Regions from separate parts of the Proteiniborus sp. genome, predicted to be linked through region 1. Evidence: riboswitches for the same ligand, from Rfam matches in the RefSeq annotation. Region 1 holds a riboswitch; the other holds the start of a gene.
What was found. A riboswitch is a leader RNA that binds a small molecule or an ion and turns the genes downstream of it on or off. The one in region 1 is predicted to bind thiamine pyrophosphate.
Positions count from the first base shown of each region.

Region 2: linked by a shared signal. The riboswitch ahead of thiT (energy-coupled thiamine transporter ThiT) and the one ahead of thiW (energy coupling factor transporter S component ThiW) in region 1 are both predicted to bind thiamine pyrophosphate.

Region 1 covers NZ_JAWRHZ010000061.1:167,967-175,867, forward strand. Annotated here, with positions in the region: gene ABV008_RS13775 (hypothetical protein) at 1-62, shown strand, start outside; gene ABV008_RS13780 (cation:proton antiporter) at 83-1,261, shown strand; gene thiE (thiamine phosphate synthase) at 1,560-2,195, opposite strand; gene thiM (hydroxyethylthiazole kinase) at 2,185-2,997, opposite strand; gene cytX (putative hydroxymethylpyrimidine transporter CytX) at 2,955-4,193, opposite strand; gene thiD (bifunctional hydroxymethylpyrimidine kinase/phosphomethylpyrimidine kinase) at 4,186-4,992, opposite strand; gene thiW (energy coupling factor transporter S component ThiW) at 5,005-5,493, opposite strand; TPP riboswitch at 5,591-5,701, opposite strand; gene ribH (6,7-dimethyl-8-ribityllumazine synthase) at 5,819-6,280, opposite strand; gene ABV008_RS13815 (bifunctional 3,4-dihydroxy-2-butanone-4-phosphate synthase/GTP cyclohydrolase II) at 6,282-7,493, opposite strand; gene ABV008_RS13820 (riboflavin synthase) at 7,514-7,901, opposite strand, start outside.
Region 2 covers NZ_JAWRHZ010000055.1:122,588-130,488, forward strand. Annotated here, with positions in the region: gene ABV008_RS11485 (Stp1/IreP family PP2C-type Ser/Thr phosphatase) at 1-315, shown strand, start outside; gene pknB (Stk1 family PASTA domain-containing Ser/Thr kinase) at 330-2,258, shown strand; gene rsgA (ribosome small subunit-dependent GTPase A) at 2,283-3,158, shown strand; gene rpe (ribulose-phosphate 3-epimerase) at 3,161-3,808, shown strand; TPP riboswitch at 3,855-3,958, shown strand; gene thiT (energy-coupled thiamine transporter ThiT) at 4,047-4,607, shown strand; gene ABV008_RS11510 (thiamine diphosphokinase) at 4,621-5,247, shown strand; gene ABV008_RS11515 (hypothetical protein) at 5,337-5,525, shown strand; gene rpmB (50S ribosomal protein L28) at 5,767-5,958, opposite strand; gene ABV008_RS11525 (Asp23/Gls24 family envelope stress response protein) at 6,190-6,546, shown strand; gene ABV008_RS11530 (DAK2 domain-containing protein) at 6,565-7,901, shown strand, end outside.

The DNA.
Region 1 (7,901 bases):
AAGAAGGTACAGGGATTATGTTTACATTGCCAGTAAATCATGTAGAAGGTTTAACTAAATAAAGGGGATGAAGTAATTAAAAATGAACATACTATTTTATTTAGCCGTAATACTATTTGCAGGAATAATTATGGCAAGATTATTAGATAAGGTTAAATTACCAAACGTAACTGGATATCTTATAGCGGGTTTAATAATTGGGCCCTCTGTATTGGGAATAATACCCAAAGAAACTGTTAGTCAATTTCCAATTATTTCGGAAGTTGCCTTAGCTTTTATAGCTTATAGTATAGGAAGTGAGTTAAATTTATTAAATCTGAAAAAAATGAGTAAAGGAATTGTCTTAATAACTTTTTTACAATCATTAATGGCAATGTTATTTGTGACATTAGCAATGATATTCTTATTTAGACAACCATTTTCCTTTAGTATTGTAATAGGAGCTATAGGTTCTGCTACTGCTCCAGCAGCTACTTTAATGGTAGTTAGACAATATAATGCTAAGGGTCCTTTAGTAGATACTCTATTACCAGTTGTTGCAATGGATGATGCAGTTTGTATAATGGCTTTTGGTGTATCTACTTCTATAGCAGCAACTTTAATGGATAATGCAAAGTCAGTTTCATTAGCTAATCTAATTTTACTTCCAATAATAGAAATTATCGGTGCATTAGCTCTAGGACTTTTAATGGGGATATTACTCATTATTTTTTCTAAGAGAATTAGGGGAGAAAATGAGCTTTTATCAGTTATTGTTGCTATTGTTTTTGCTACAGCAGCTATTTCTATACGATTTAATCTTTCATCACTTTTATCTTGTATGATGTTTGGAGCCACTTTAACAAATATAACTCCAAATAACAAAAAAGTATTTACTACAGTAGAAAAGTTTACTCCTCCTATATATATTGCATTCTTTACTATAGCTGGAGTCGAGTTAGATATTTCTATGTTAAGAAATGTTGGCATTATCGGCATAGCTTATGTGTTATTTAGAGTTTTGGGAAAAGTTTTCGGTTCATATTTAGGTGCAAGGATATCAGATGCTCCAGAAACAATAAGAAAGTATTTAGGTTATACTCTGATACCTCAAGCTGGAGTTGCAATTGGATTATCTATGGTTGCTCAAAATGTTTTACCTAGTCCATATGGAGCAGAAATCAGAACCATCGTTCTTGCGGCAACTGTAATATATGAGCTTTTAGGTCCTTTAATTACTAAAAAAGCATTAATTGCAGCAGGAGAAATAAAAACAGTTTAGTATCATAGCTTGATTTAATATCAAGGAAAAGATACAGGGCTCTTATAATTTTATTTCTTTCTTCTATCTGCATTTCTTTTATTTTATTAGCTTTAATTTTTTCTTGTAAAATATTTCTTAATTCTTCATCAGAATATTTTTTATGGGTAAGTAGTCCAAGTATTCATCAACATTTTGTTCATTAATATATTTTTCAAAGCTTTCTTTGTTCATAAAATATGCTTTGACTAATTCTGTATCTATAAATTTAACCTATTGCTGATACAATTGCATAGAAACAGTAACTTAACCACTTGGACTACCCTTGCTCTACTATATTGTGAAGTTTTTTAGCAGCAGCATAGACATTATCTTTCCCTAATATAGCTGATATAACAGAAATACCATCAACACCTGTACTCATTACTTCTTTAGCATTTAATTCATTGATTCCACCTATACCTACTACTGGTATTTGAACAGAGGACTTAATTAGCTGTAGCTCTTTAAGGCTTACACTTTCAGTATCTTTTTTTGTTTTTGTAGGATACATTGCTCCTACTCCAAGATAATCAGCATCCTGGCTTTGTGCTTCAATGGCTTCATCAATATTTGATGCAGATACACCTAATATTTTATCAGGCCCCAGTAGATTTCTAGCAATCTTTACCGGAATGTCATCTGCCCCTATATGAAGACCATCTGCATCTATAGCCAAGGCTATATCTAGTCTATCATTGATTATAAGTGGAATACTGTATTTGTCTGTTACTTCCTTTACCTTTAAAGCAATGCTATAAAATTCTTTCGTTTTAGCATTTTTCTCCCTTAGCTGAACTAGACTTACGCCACCTAGGATAGCTTGTTCTATGCTCTCACATAAATCTTTATTACCTAGTACATCCCTATCAGTAACTAGATATAAGGCATAATTAACCTTTGATTTATTGTACACTAATCTCACCTGCTTTCATTATGATATCTGGATTTAAGTTATAAATATTATCAAATAAATTTACTTTAAAGCTTCCTAGCCCTTCATTGTCCTTCAATGAATTAAAGGCTATTTCACCTGCAATGCCCATAGATACTACTCCTCCTAAAGCAGCTGTCAGATAGTCACTAGTAACACCACAATAAGAAGCTATTAAAGAAGATGTCATACAGCCAGTTCCAGTCACTTTTGATAACATTTCATGTCCATTGTTCACATAGAAAACCTTGTTTCCATCTGATAAAACATCCTGTTTTCCTGTTATAGCAACTATACAGCCTAATTTTGAGGCTAACTCTTTTGCGGTTTTTCCACTTTCTTTATTATCTGCTATAGAGTCTACTCCTCTTATTTCCACCTCTAATCCAGAAACAATTTTAATTTCAGACATATTACCTTTGATTACGGTAATTTTTACATTAGATAATATATCTTCTATAGCCTTGCTCCTTAATCTGGTTGCTCCAACCCCTACAGGATCGAGAATAACGGGTATATTCAGTTCATTTGCCTTTTTCCCTGCTAATATCATGGTTCTTACCATATCAAGACTCAATGTACCTATATTCAATACCAAAGAGGATGACATTGATACAACCTCCTCTACCTCTGTTTCATCATATGCCATAATAGGCGAGCCACCTATGGCAAGTGTTATATTTGCACAGTCATTTATAGTGACAAAATTAGTAATGTGATGAATTAGCGGTTCTACCCCTCTTATTTTTGGCAGCAGTCTTGCGACTTCTTGTAATATTTCCATCCCAGCATCACCCTCCAGCTTAAACAGTATATTATTGATGTTATTACCATAACAGGAACTGTGGCTCCCATTATGAAGTCAAATTTTATAAATTGATAATATAGTATAATTCCAATTATCCATACAATAGTTGCTCCCCAATTGACAAGAAGATTTTCCTGTAGCTTTCTGTTCTTCTTTATAATAAAATAATCCGTTAGGAGAATAGAAAATAGTGGAGCAAATACGGAGCCTATTGCATATAGAAAGTTTTCATATTGCTCAATTGGAAATACTATTGCAATTAAGGTTCCTATAATCCCCATTATAGTTGCTATCTTCCTCTCATCAAGCTTCGGTAAAATATTTAAAAATGTAACTCCTGCAGAATAAGCATCTAAAAATGTTGTTGTTACAGTAGACAATACTACTATTCCTAGAGCAACTATTCCTAAATTGGCAGCGAGCATCATAGCACCTGGATCTGGATTTTCAGCTACTATTGCAGCTCCAAGACCTATAGCATACATCCAGTAGCTGCCTATGAAATATCCTGCAAAGCTTCCTATTATCCCATCTTTCTTTTTCTTTGCATGTCTTGTATAGTCGGCAATTAGTGGTAGCCAGGAAAGAGGCATGATTACACTTAGCTCCATTGCAGTTCCAAATGTCATATCTCCAGCAGGAATTTTAGTAAATAATTCGTTGTTTTTAAAAATCGTAGTACTTAATACTATAGTTAATACAAATAGAAGAGATACAGCAATAAAATTAAGTTTTTTCCAGCCCTTACTACCTATTACTATCCATAAGCATATAAGCCCACCTATTACTAGACTCCAAACAGTCATATTGTCAAATGACCATAGTATTTTAGTTATCTGGTTTACTGATCTTGCTCCTGATATTATCATTACTGCAGTCCATCCTATAAGCTGCAATACATTTAGAATAGAAAATAGGTATGAACCATATAATCCAAATGATATTCTAGTAGACATTATAGATGGAAGCTTTTCTTCTGCACCTATTATTCCGCCTAACATCAGAATAATCGTACCAATCAGATGTCCAGCTAGAATTGCAATTAATCCATTTTTAAATCCAATTGGCGCTAATAATCCTCCAGTTAGAATCTCAGCTATAGATATTGATGCACCAAACCAAAGCATAAAAAAACTTATTAGAGAAAATTTATTGTTTTCTGAATTACTCACTTATTACACCAGCCTTTTTATATAATGTATAAAAATGATTTGTAGGTCCAACGCCTTTTCCTAAGGATAATGAATGTTTTATTGCAGTAGTTATATAATCCTTTGCATTAGCAACTGATTCTTCAATTGTAAAATCCTTAGCAAGATTAGATGCTATTGCCGATGATAAAGTGCATCCGGTACCATGGGTATTTTTTGTGTTTATTCTTTCTGATTTGAAATATATAAATTTGTCGCCATTATATAACACATCAGTTGCGTCATCTTCCATATGACCACCCTTTATAAGAACATTTTTTGCTCCTAGTGAATGTATTTTTATTGCTGCCTCTTCCATTTGCTTTAAGCTATTTATGCTCATTCCAGATATAACCTGAGCTTCAGGAATATTTGGCGTAGCTATCGTAGCTAAAGGTAAAAGCTCTTTTATAAGAGTTTCCTTTGCCTCTGGTGCAAGCAGATCATATCCACTTTTTGATATCATAACAGGATCTACTACTATATTTTCAGGAGAATATTGCTTTAATTTACCTGATATTACTTTTATAGTTTCTATTTGCGAAACCATACCTATCTTTAAAGCATGAACCTTTATATCGTCAAATATTGCATCAATCTGTTTTTCTATCATATCTACAGAAATATCCTGTACTCCAAAAACACCTTGTGTGTTTTGAGCTGTAATGGCAGTAATTACGCTCATTCCAAAAACCCCATGTGCAGAAAAGGTTTTTAAATCTGCTTGTATTCCAGCTCCACCACTACTATCTGAACCAGCTATAGTTAATACATTTTTCATATATAAACACCCCTATTTATTGTTTTTTAATAATTTACTTGAAAGTAATACTTTTAATAATCCATTGCCTATTATTGTGCCACCAATAGTACTGACCATGAAAGGCAATACAAAGAAGAAAACAGCCACATCCTTTCCCATAATCAGCTTTGCAACTGGATATGCAACTAGTCCGCCTAAAAGTCCAGTTCCTAATACTTCGCCTAACGAAGCCATTATCTGTTTCTCAGTCTTCTTATACAGAACTCCTGCTAAAAATGCACCTATCATGCTACCTGGAAAAGCTAATAAAGAGCCTGTTCCAAGTATGTTTCTAAGTAGAGAAGTTACAAATGCATTAGCAACTGCATACCAAGGTCCTAGAATTACAGCCGATAGTATATTAATGGTGTGCTGTATGGGAAAACACTTTGCAACGCCTATAGGAATATAAAATACATGACCTGTTAACGTTCCAATTGCTATAAGGAAAGCACATAGGGTAAGCTTTTTCGTTGACATGAACATCCCTCCTTTCAAAAATCTACGTACTAGAAGATATTTGGGACAAAACAAAAAAGCATAAATCCCAAAATAAGGACTTATGCTTAATACATAACACAAGTAAATACAACTTCCCTACGCTGGCATTATCCAGATCAGGTTAAGGGTCAAAGACTTTATCGAGTCTTAATCTCAGCTGGTCTCTCCAGCCCCCCTAGTACTTAATCTTATATTTAATTTCAAAACAATATTATCATATATATTATAATTATTCAATATAAGAGGAGTAGTTTTCTTTTTACAATAAATACAAAGTAATTTAAAGCATCAAAACCTGCCCAAACTAAAACTGCTTAATAAGATTTGCCATCTCTATAGCAGTAACTGCTGCATCATATCCCTTATTTCCAGCTTTTGTGCCTGCTCTCTCTATTGCTTGCTCAATAGTATCTGTTGTCAGAACCCCGAATATTACAGGGACTTCAGTTTCTAATGATACATTAGCAATACCTTTTGATACCTCACTTGATACATAGTCAAAGTGTGGTGTAGAACCTCTTATAACGGCGCCAAGGCATATTACCCCATCATATTTTTGAGTTTTAGCCATTTTCTTAGCAACAAGGGGTATTTCAAATGCTCCAGGCACCCAGGTAATTTCAATATTATCCTCTTCTGCACCATGTCTCTTTAAAGCATCAATAGCTCCAGATAAAAGCTTTCCGCCTATAAACTCATTAAATCTCCCAACAACAATGCCAAACTTTAATCCTTGTGCAATAAAATTTCCTTCGAATGTTCTCATATTATTTTTCCTCCCTAAAATTTAACATATGTCCAAGCTTTGTTTTCTTTGTTTTTAAATAATACTCATTTCTTTCATTGCACTTCATCTGTATAGGTACTCTATCTACAATTTCTATGCCATAACCTGATAGTCCCTTAATTTTTCTAGGATTATTAGTCATAAGCTTTATTTTCTTTGCTCCTAAATCAGCTAATATCTGAGCTCCAATTCCATAATCTCTCATATCCTCTGGAAAGCCAAGAGCAAGGTTTGCCTCTACTGTATCCATTCCTTTATCCTGAAGTGAATAAGCTCTTATTTTGTTAATAAGGCCAATTCCTCTCCCTTCTTGACGCATATAAAGTAAAATTCCTCTTCCTTCTTTTTCGATTTTCCTCATAGCTGACGCAAACTGTTCGCCACAATCACATCTTAAAGATCCAAAAGCATCACCAGTAAGACATTCTGAGTGGACTCTGACTAAAACTGACTCACCATCTGCAACATCACCTTTGACTAAAGCAACATGATGTTCACCATTTAATGTATTTTCATAGCCAATGATTTTAAATTCACCATACCTTGTTGGCATATTTGCTTCTGCTGCTCTTTTTATATATACTTCCCTTTTTCGTCGAAAGGCTATTAAATCAGCAATTTTAATTATTTTTAAATCATGTTCCTTACAATATTCCATTAGCTGAGGTACTCTTGCCATTGTCCCATCTTCATTCATAATCTCGCATATAACTCCTGCTGGATACAAGCCTGATAAGGATGCTAAATCAACTGCAGCCTCTGTATGCCCTGCCCTCTTTAAAACCCCGCCTTTCTTAGCCTGTAATGGGAAAATATGTCCTGGTTTTTTAAAGTCTTTTTCTGTTGCTTTAGAATCAAGAAATTTCTTAATGGTTAAAGCTCTTTCGTGTGCAGATATTCCTGTTGTAGTTTCTGCAGCGTCAATAGATACGGTAAAGGCTGTTTCATAAGAATCTGTATTTTTTTCTACCATTTGACCAATATTAAGCTCTCTAAGCCTTTCTTCTATAATTGGCATACAGATTAGTCCTCTTCCATACTTAGCCATGAAGTTGATTGATTCAGGACTAACTTTTTCAGCTGCCATTAACAAATCACCTTCGTTTTCTCTATCTTCATCATCTACAACTACTATTATTTTTCCGTTTTTAATATCTTCCAAAGCTTCTTCTATGGTATTAAATTTATACATTTTTCATCCTCCTTTTGCTTTTATGCAAACCCATGCTCACTTAGAAAATTCATATCTATTCCTTGTTTAACAGATGCTTGTTCTTTAGATAAAAGTAGCTTTTCAATATATTTGCCTACCATATCACACTCTAAATTAACAATGGCTCCTACCTTTTTTCTGAGCAGTGTTGTAACTTCCTTAGTATGTGGGATTATGGAAACCTTAAATACACTTTCATCTACATAGGCGACGGTTAGACTTATTCCATCTATTGTGATTGAACCCTTTTGAACTATATATCTTAATATCTCTGGGGAAGTAGATATTGTTACCCATACTGCATTATCTTCATTTTCATAATTTGATATGGTTCCCATACCATCTATGTGCCCGCTAACTAGATGACCTCCTAATCTATTGCCAACT
Region 2 (7,901 bases), on a different contig from region 1:
TTAGTCGCAGAGTTGGTAAGAAACGGAAGCATTAGCAATGAAGAAGCAATACATCATCCGCAAAAAAACATCATAACGAGAGCTTTAGGTACAGATGTAGAAATAAAGGCTGATATAATTAGCAAAAGCATTGAAGGCAATGATATAATATTGTTTTGTACTGATGGTCTAACTAATATGGTAAGCGATTTAAAAATCAAGGAAATTTTATGTGAATCCAGTGATTTACGGCAGGCATGTTGTAGTCTCACAGATACAGCCAATGAACTTGGTGGCTTTGATAATACAACTGTAATGATTATTAAGATGAGTTGAAAGAAGGTGAAGGCATGATTGGGAAAATATTAGGAAATAGATATGAAATTATCGAAAAAGTTGGCGGAGGAGGAATGGCTCTAGTTTACAAGGCTAAATGTAGACTACTGAATAGATTTGTAGCAGTAAAAATATTAAGGTCTGAATTTATTAATGACGAAGAATTCATAAATAAATTCAGAAGAGAGTCCCAGGCTGCTGCTAGCTTATCTCATCCCAATATTGTTAGCATTTACGATGTGGGTGTTGAAGATAATATTTATTATATTGTAATGGAATATGTTAATGGAAGAACCTTAAAGCAATTAATTAGAGAAAAAGGGAAATTAAGTATTGATGAATCTTTAGACATTGCGATGAAAATTGCAGAAGCATTAAATCATGCCCATGAAAATCATATAGTTCATAGGGATATTAAACCTCATAATATTTTAGTTACGGAAGATGGAATAGTGAAAGTTACAGACTTTGGAATAGCAAGGGCAGCAACAACTTCTACCGTGACGAATACTAGCAATGTTATTGGATCGGTTCATTATTTTTCTCCTGAGCAGGCAAGAGGTGGATACACAGACGAAAAATCTGACATCTATTCTTTAGGGGTTGTTATGTATGAAATGGTTACTGGAAGTGTTCCTTTTCAAGGAGATAGTCCAATTTCAGTTGCATTAAAGCATATTCAAGAAGATATAGAACCTCCATCACATTTTGACAGTTCTATTCCTAAAAATGTTGAAAGTATAATTATGAAATGTGTGCAAAAAGATCAAAGTTCAAGATATAGTGATATTAAATTATTACTAGATGACTTGAGAAAGGTAAAACGAAGTGATGATATTAACATAACTAGCTATAATGATTCTCCTACTAGAATTATACCTAGAATTGACGATACCTTAATTGAACCTATAAATAAAGATTTAAAAAATAATAAAAAGAAGAAGAATGAAAAAGGTGATATGACAAAAAAAAGGTCTTCAAGATTTGTTACACTATCTGCAATTATTTTAGCTCTGTTATTGACATTAGGGATTACTGCAGGCTTTTTCTGGTTTAGAGGACAGATACAAGGACATGAAGTAAAAGTTCCTAGTATAGTTGGACTTCATCAGGATGTAGCTAAGAAAATGCTAGTTGATATGGGATTGGATTTTAGAGTAAAAAATGAAGTGTACAGTCAAGAGTATAAAGAAGGACACGTAGTTTACCAAAGTGTTGATGCAGGAGAAACTGTGAAATCAGGTTATCCTATTGAAGTAACATTGAGTAAAGGACAAAAAGAAGTCGATGTACCAGATGTAGTTAATCTGCATGTAGACGAGGCAGAGATTCTAATACGGGCTAAGGACTTAAAGCCTATCGTTAAACATGTTCCTAGTGATATACCTAAAGATTATGTAATAAGTCAGACTCCAGATGGAAATACGAAAGCTACTGCAGGCTCTACAGTAAATCTAGTCGTAAGTGAGGGACCTGAGATTAATTACGTAGTCGTGCCTAATGTTATTGGAGAAAATATAGAGGAAGCTAAGAAGATACTTACTTCAAGAGGACTGTTTGTAGAAACTAAATATGAGCTTAATGAGAATGTGGATAAAGACATTGTGATTTGGCAGAGTTTTACAGCTAATTCAGAAGTGGAAGAGAATACAACTATAGACTTAACTGTAAGTAAAGGTTCTGATGAACCTAATGATACAAATAATGGTAATGATACTGGAACTGGAGAAGAGGAATTAATAAATAATAATTTATCCATAATTTTACCAAAGGATAAGGAGGAAGTTGAAGTAAAAATATATAGAATACAAGATAATGAGAGAGAATTGATATATAATGAAATTCATAGTACAAGTGAGGAATCTATTTCTGTTTTGGTTAAGGGTAAGAAAAATGCAAGATATGAAGTATATTTTGATGGCACATTTAAAGGAGAAATCTAATTATCATTTAAGGAGGATTGATTGATGCTAGAAGGAATTATTGTTAAAGGCATAGGTGGTTTTTATTATGTAAAGGTAGATGACACAATTTATGAATGTAGAGCAAGAGGGCTTTTTAGAAAAAACAAAACTGTTCCCCTTATTGGAGATAGAGTTTTGATTAAAATTAATAATGAAGATAATACCGGATATGTAGAACATATTTTTGATAGAATTACAGAATTAAAAAGGCCTCCTGTTTCCAATGTAAACCAAGCTGTAATAGTTTTTGCTGCACAAAAACCTGGTCCTAACTTATGGCTTTTAGATAGATTTTTACTTCTAGCATCATTTCAGGGACTAGATGTGGTTATTTGCATAAATAAATCTGACTTAGATTCAGATGGCGAGGCAGATATGATTTACAAAATTTACAAACGGGCAGGTTATAAAATTATTAAAACAAGCTGTAAAACTAAAGAAGGTATAGATGAAATAAAGGATATTCTAAAAGATAAAATTACTGTATTTGCTGGTCCCTCAGGTGTGGGAAAGTCCACTTTACTAAATAATGTTCAATCTAATTTGAGTCTGCAAACTGGTAGTATAAGTGAAAAAACTAGTCGGGGAAAGCATACAACAAGACATGTAGAACTTATTGAATTAGATTTAGGTGGATGGGTCGTAGATACTCCTGGCTTTAGTACTTTAGACATTGATTTTCTAGAAGAAGATGAACTTGAAAAATACTTTATTGAAATATATAATAAAAGTTCATTTTGTAAATATTCTGGTTGCAATCATTACAAGGAACCAAACTGTGAAGTAAAAAAGGCAGTTGAAATCGGAGAAATAAGCAGATCTAGATATGATAATTATTTAAGTATGTTACAAGAAATTAAACGAATTAGGAGGTATTAGATATGATAAAAATAGCTCCTTCTATTTTATCGGCAGACTTTAGTAGATTAGAAGAGCAAATTAAATTAGTTGAAGAAGGCGGAGCAGATTTAATTCACTTAGATGTAATGGATGGTCATTTTGTTCCTAATATTACTTTTGGGGCACCTGTAATAAAAATGATTAGAAAAGTAACTAAAGTACCTTTTGATGTCCATTTAATGATAGAGAATCCAGATTTGTACATAAAGGATTTTGTGGAGGCAGGAGCAGATATTATTACTGTTCATCAAGAAGCTTGTGTACATCTTCATAGAACTATACAGCATATAAAAAGCTTTGGAATAAAAGCAGGAGTTGCTCTAAATCCATCTACATCTATTGAGAATATAAAATATATAATTGATGAAATTGATATGGTACTTATTATGACAGTTAATCCTGGATTCGGTGGACAGTACTTTATCGAGCAAATGAAAGATAAAATAATAGACTTAAGAAATCTAATTAGTAGTTTTAATAAAAATATTGATATACAAGTTGATGGCGGGATAAAATTAGACAATATTAAAGAAGTAGAATCTTATGGAGCTAATATATTTGTTGCGGGCTCAGCTATTTTTAATAGTAATGATATTGTAAATACTACTAAAATGTTTAAGAACATATAGCTTTACTTTCATTTAAATACTTGCTATAATGTAAGCAAACAGGAATATTTCACACTAGGGGAGCATTAGTGCTGAGAGGAGGCAATTTTCGCTTCGACCCTTTAACCTGATCTAGTTAACACTAGCGTAGGGAAGTGTTTATAAATTATATTTCATTGCACTTATGTGCTATTGAAAACTAAATAGACACTAATCCCTCCCTAGTAAATATTCTAAAATCACAAAGGGAGGTTTTTTTATGATATCTATCGAAAAAAAAGAGAAAGTAAGGTTTTTAACAGAAAGTGGTATTATGATAGCGTTAGCCACTGTACTAAGTATGATAAAGGTTTATGAAGCACCTTTTGGTGGTTCTGTAACTGCTGGAAGTATGATTCCAATAATTCTTATTGGGATAAGATGGGGTACATTACCTGGAATAATAGTAGGATTAGTTTATGGAATACTTCAAGCAATTTTAGAACCATACATTGTGCATCCAATACAATTCCTTTTAGATTATCCAATAGCATTTGGATTACTAGGATTGAGTGGCTTATATAGAAACATAAGTAATATAAACCCTGGCAGTAAAACTATGGATTATGTTGGTGCAATATTTGGGATACTTATAGCGATATTCGGAAGATTTATTAGCCATGTTTTATCAGGGGTTGTGTTTTTTTCAGAAAATGCTGCTGATATAAACTCATGGCTATACTCATTAGGGTATAATGGAGCCTATCTATTAGTAGAATTAGTAATATCTATCATAATTATTATACTTTTATGGAAGCCTATTAGAAAAGCTATTATGTAAAGAGAGTGATTAAATGAAGGCTTTGATTATATCCAATGGAAACTTGAATGACATAGATATAGACTATTATTTTCAAAATGCTGATATAGTTATTTGTGCAGATGGAGGCGCAAGACATTTATTTAGTGAAAACCTTACCCCAGATTTTATAATTGGAGATTTGGACTCATTAGATTTAGAAATTTTAAATAGATTTAAACGAGTAGGAGTAGGACTACAAAAACATTCAACTCATAAAGATAAAACTGACACAGAGCTATCAATAGAATATGCCATTGAAAAGGGAGCTAATGATATTGTATTGTTAGGCGCTATAGGTAGTCGTCTAGATCATTCTATGGCGAATATAATGTTACTCTATAAATTTATTAATCAAAATATTAATATTACTGTTATAGATAGCCACAATGAAGTATTTATAACGAAAGATCTACTTAGGTTAAATAATAAAGAAGATAGTTTTATTTCAATAATACCATTAATTAATTCAAAAGTTAGTCTTCAAGGGTTTGAATATGATACTAATTGTGTAGATTTTAACATTGGTTCTACTTTGGGTATAAGCAATGCAATAAAGGATGAGGTAGGATTAGTAAAAGTTGAAGAAGGAATATGCCTTGTTATAAGATCAAGAGACTAGATAGGAAAGTCGGCAATTTGCCGGCTTTTTTGTCACATTTTTTTATTCGGAGAATACTATATAATAGTAGCCTTATAAGGGGTGTCTATATGCGTGGATATAGAAGATGGAAATTTAGAAAGCATATGATTGATGGTAGCGTTAAGAAAATTTTAGGAATAGTTTTAGCAGTATTAGGAGTTATTATAATAATTCAAGTAATACCTATAAGGGCGTGGGTATTTGCACTAGGTTTATTATTGATTTGCTTGGGTTGGTTTTTGTTTAGAATTTTCTAGGTAATTAATACTAGACATTTATTTTAGCTCAAAAAATCAGACAGGCTTCCATTATACTGGAAGCCATTTATTAGGCCACTGCATAAGCGACTTGCACGAAATCAGCAGTTTCGCAACACAAATTTATTTGTTCGTTAACACTCACATAAATTGTGTGCTCGTTGCATTTGACCTGCCTGCATTTTTCTGATAAAAGCGTTCAGAAAACCAGGTTAGGTCATAAAAGATTTCGGTAATCTGCTTATAATGCTCTTTCAACATTACCTGATCTGATACATCTTGTGCATACGTAAATTCTTTTTGGAGTCCCATTAACCATAGCTCTTATTCTACGTACATTTGGAGACCAAGTTCTATTACTTTTCTTATTTGAGAAAGTTACTAAGTGTCCTGACACTTTTCCCTTACCGCATACTTCGCAGAACCTTGCCATATAAAACACCTCCTTAAACCACTAGGTTAGATAGTAATCATTATTTAATACTACATTTCCAAAATCAACATATATTATTGTACCACATACTAGGTATTTTTTGCAATATGAAGATATTTTTATGTTCATTTTAATTATTATTTATTCTAAAGTTGAAGATAATACAAATATAATGTAAAATATAAATATATAATCCTTTATTCATTTTCCATAATAAAAGGAGGACTGTAAATGGCAGGGAAATTGACTAATAAATATGGAACAATAAATATTGATGAAAATGTTATAGAGACTATTGCTGGATTAGCAGCAACTGAAAGCTATGGACTAGTTGGAATGTCTAGTAGAAATGCAACAGATGGACTAGTTGAATTATTAAAAAAAGAACATGTTAAGAAAGGTGTAAAGGTTTACGCAGATGGTGACAGAATTATCGTTGATTTATTTGTAGTTGTACAATTTGGTACAAAAATTTCTGTGGTAGCAGACAATATAATTGACAAAGTAAAATACAATATAGAAAGCATAACTGGATTAAAGGTTGAAAAAGTAAATATAAATGTACAGGGAGTAAGAGTACAAAAGTAGGCTAAGGAGGTACTAATATTGAAAATTCAATACATAGATGGAAATATGCTCAAAAAATTATTTTTTGGAGCAGCTAACTGTCTTGAAAGAAATAAAGAAGCTGTCAATGCATTAAATGTCTTTCCTGTTCCTGATGGAGACACAGGCACTAATATGTCATTGACTATGCAGTCTGCTATTAAACAGATAAGAACTTTAGAAACAGATGACATAGATAAGGTTGTAACAGCTGCTTCAAATGGCTCTCTAATGGGTGCAAGAGGTAACTCAGGAGTAATACTTTCTCAATTATTTAGAGGATTTGCAAAAGGTTTGAAAGATGCTGATAAAGTAGATACTACTACAATTGCGATGGCCTTGAAGGTTGGTTCTGATACTGCCTATAAAGCAGTTATGAAGCCTATTGAAGGAACTATATTGACTGTTGCTAGAGAATGTGCTGATATGGCTTTGAATATTTCAAAAAAAGAAACTGATATTGTTGAATTCTTGAAAGCTGTTATTAAACATGGAGAAAATACTCTCGAGAAAACACCGGAAATGTTGCCTGTTTTAAAACAGGCAGGAGTTGTAGATGCAGGGGGAAAAGGGCTTATTACTATATTCATAGGTGCTCTAGAAGCCTTAACTGGTGAAGAAGAGGTACTAATCGAGGAAACAGTAGCTAAAGGTGAAACTGTTCATTTTTTTACAGAAACTGATGAAAATATCAAATTTGGATATTGTACTGAATTTATTATCGACAAAGCAACAGTGGACGAAAAGGTATTTAGAGATAAAATAGTGAGTCTTGGAGATTCTATGCTTGTAGTTGGTGGGGAAAATATTATAAAAGTACATATTCATACAAACAATCCTGGAGAGGTATTGCAAAAAGCATTGCAATATGGTGAACTTATAGATATCAAAATAGATAATATGAGATATCAGCATAGGAGTAATATAGCTGATTATACTGCAACTACAAAAACAACAGAAAATCCAGAACTAATGGAAAATAAAAAGTATAGCTTTATTACTGTTTCAATGGGCGAAGGACTTTCTAATGTTTTTAATGATCTGAATGCTGACTATGTAATTACAGGCGGACAGACTATGAATCCAAGCACGGAGGATATCCTCACTGCTGTTGATAATGTAAAAGGAGAAAACATTATTATTTTGCCTAATAATAGTAATATAATTTTAGCAGCTACTCAAGCAAAAGAAATGAGTAACAAAAAAGTAGAGGTATTACCAACTAAAACTATTCCTCAAGGGATAGCTGCATTAGTTGCTTTTGACGAAGAACTTAGCATGGAAGATAACATTTCAAACATGAAAAGTTTAATATCTACAGTGAAAACTGGTCAAGT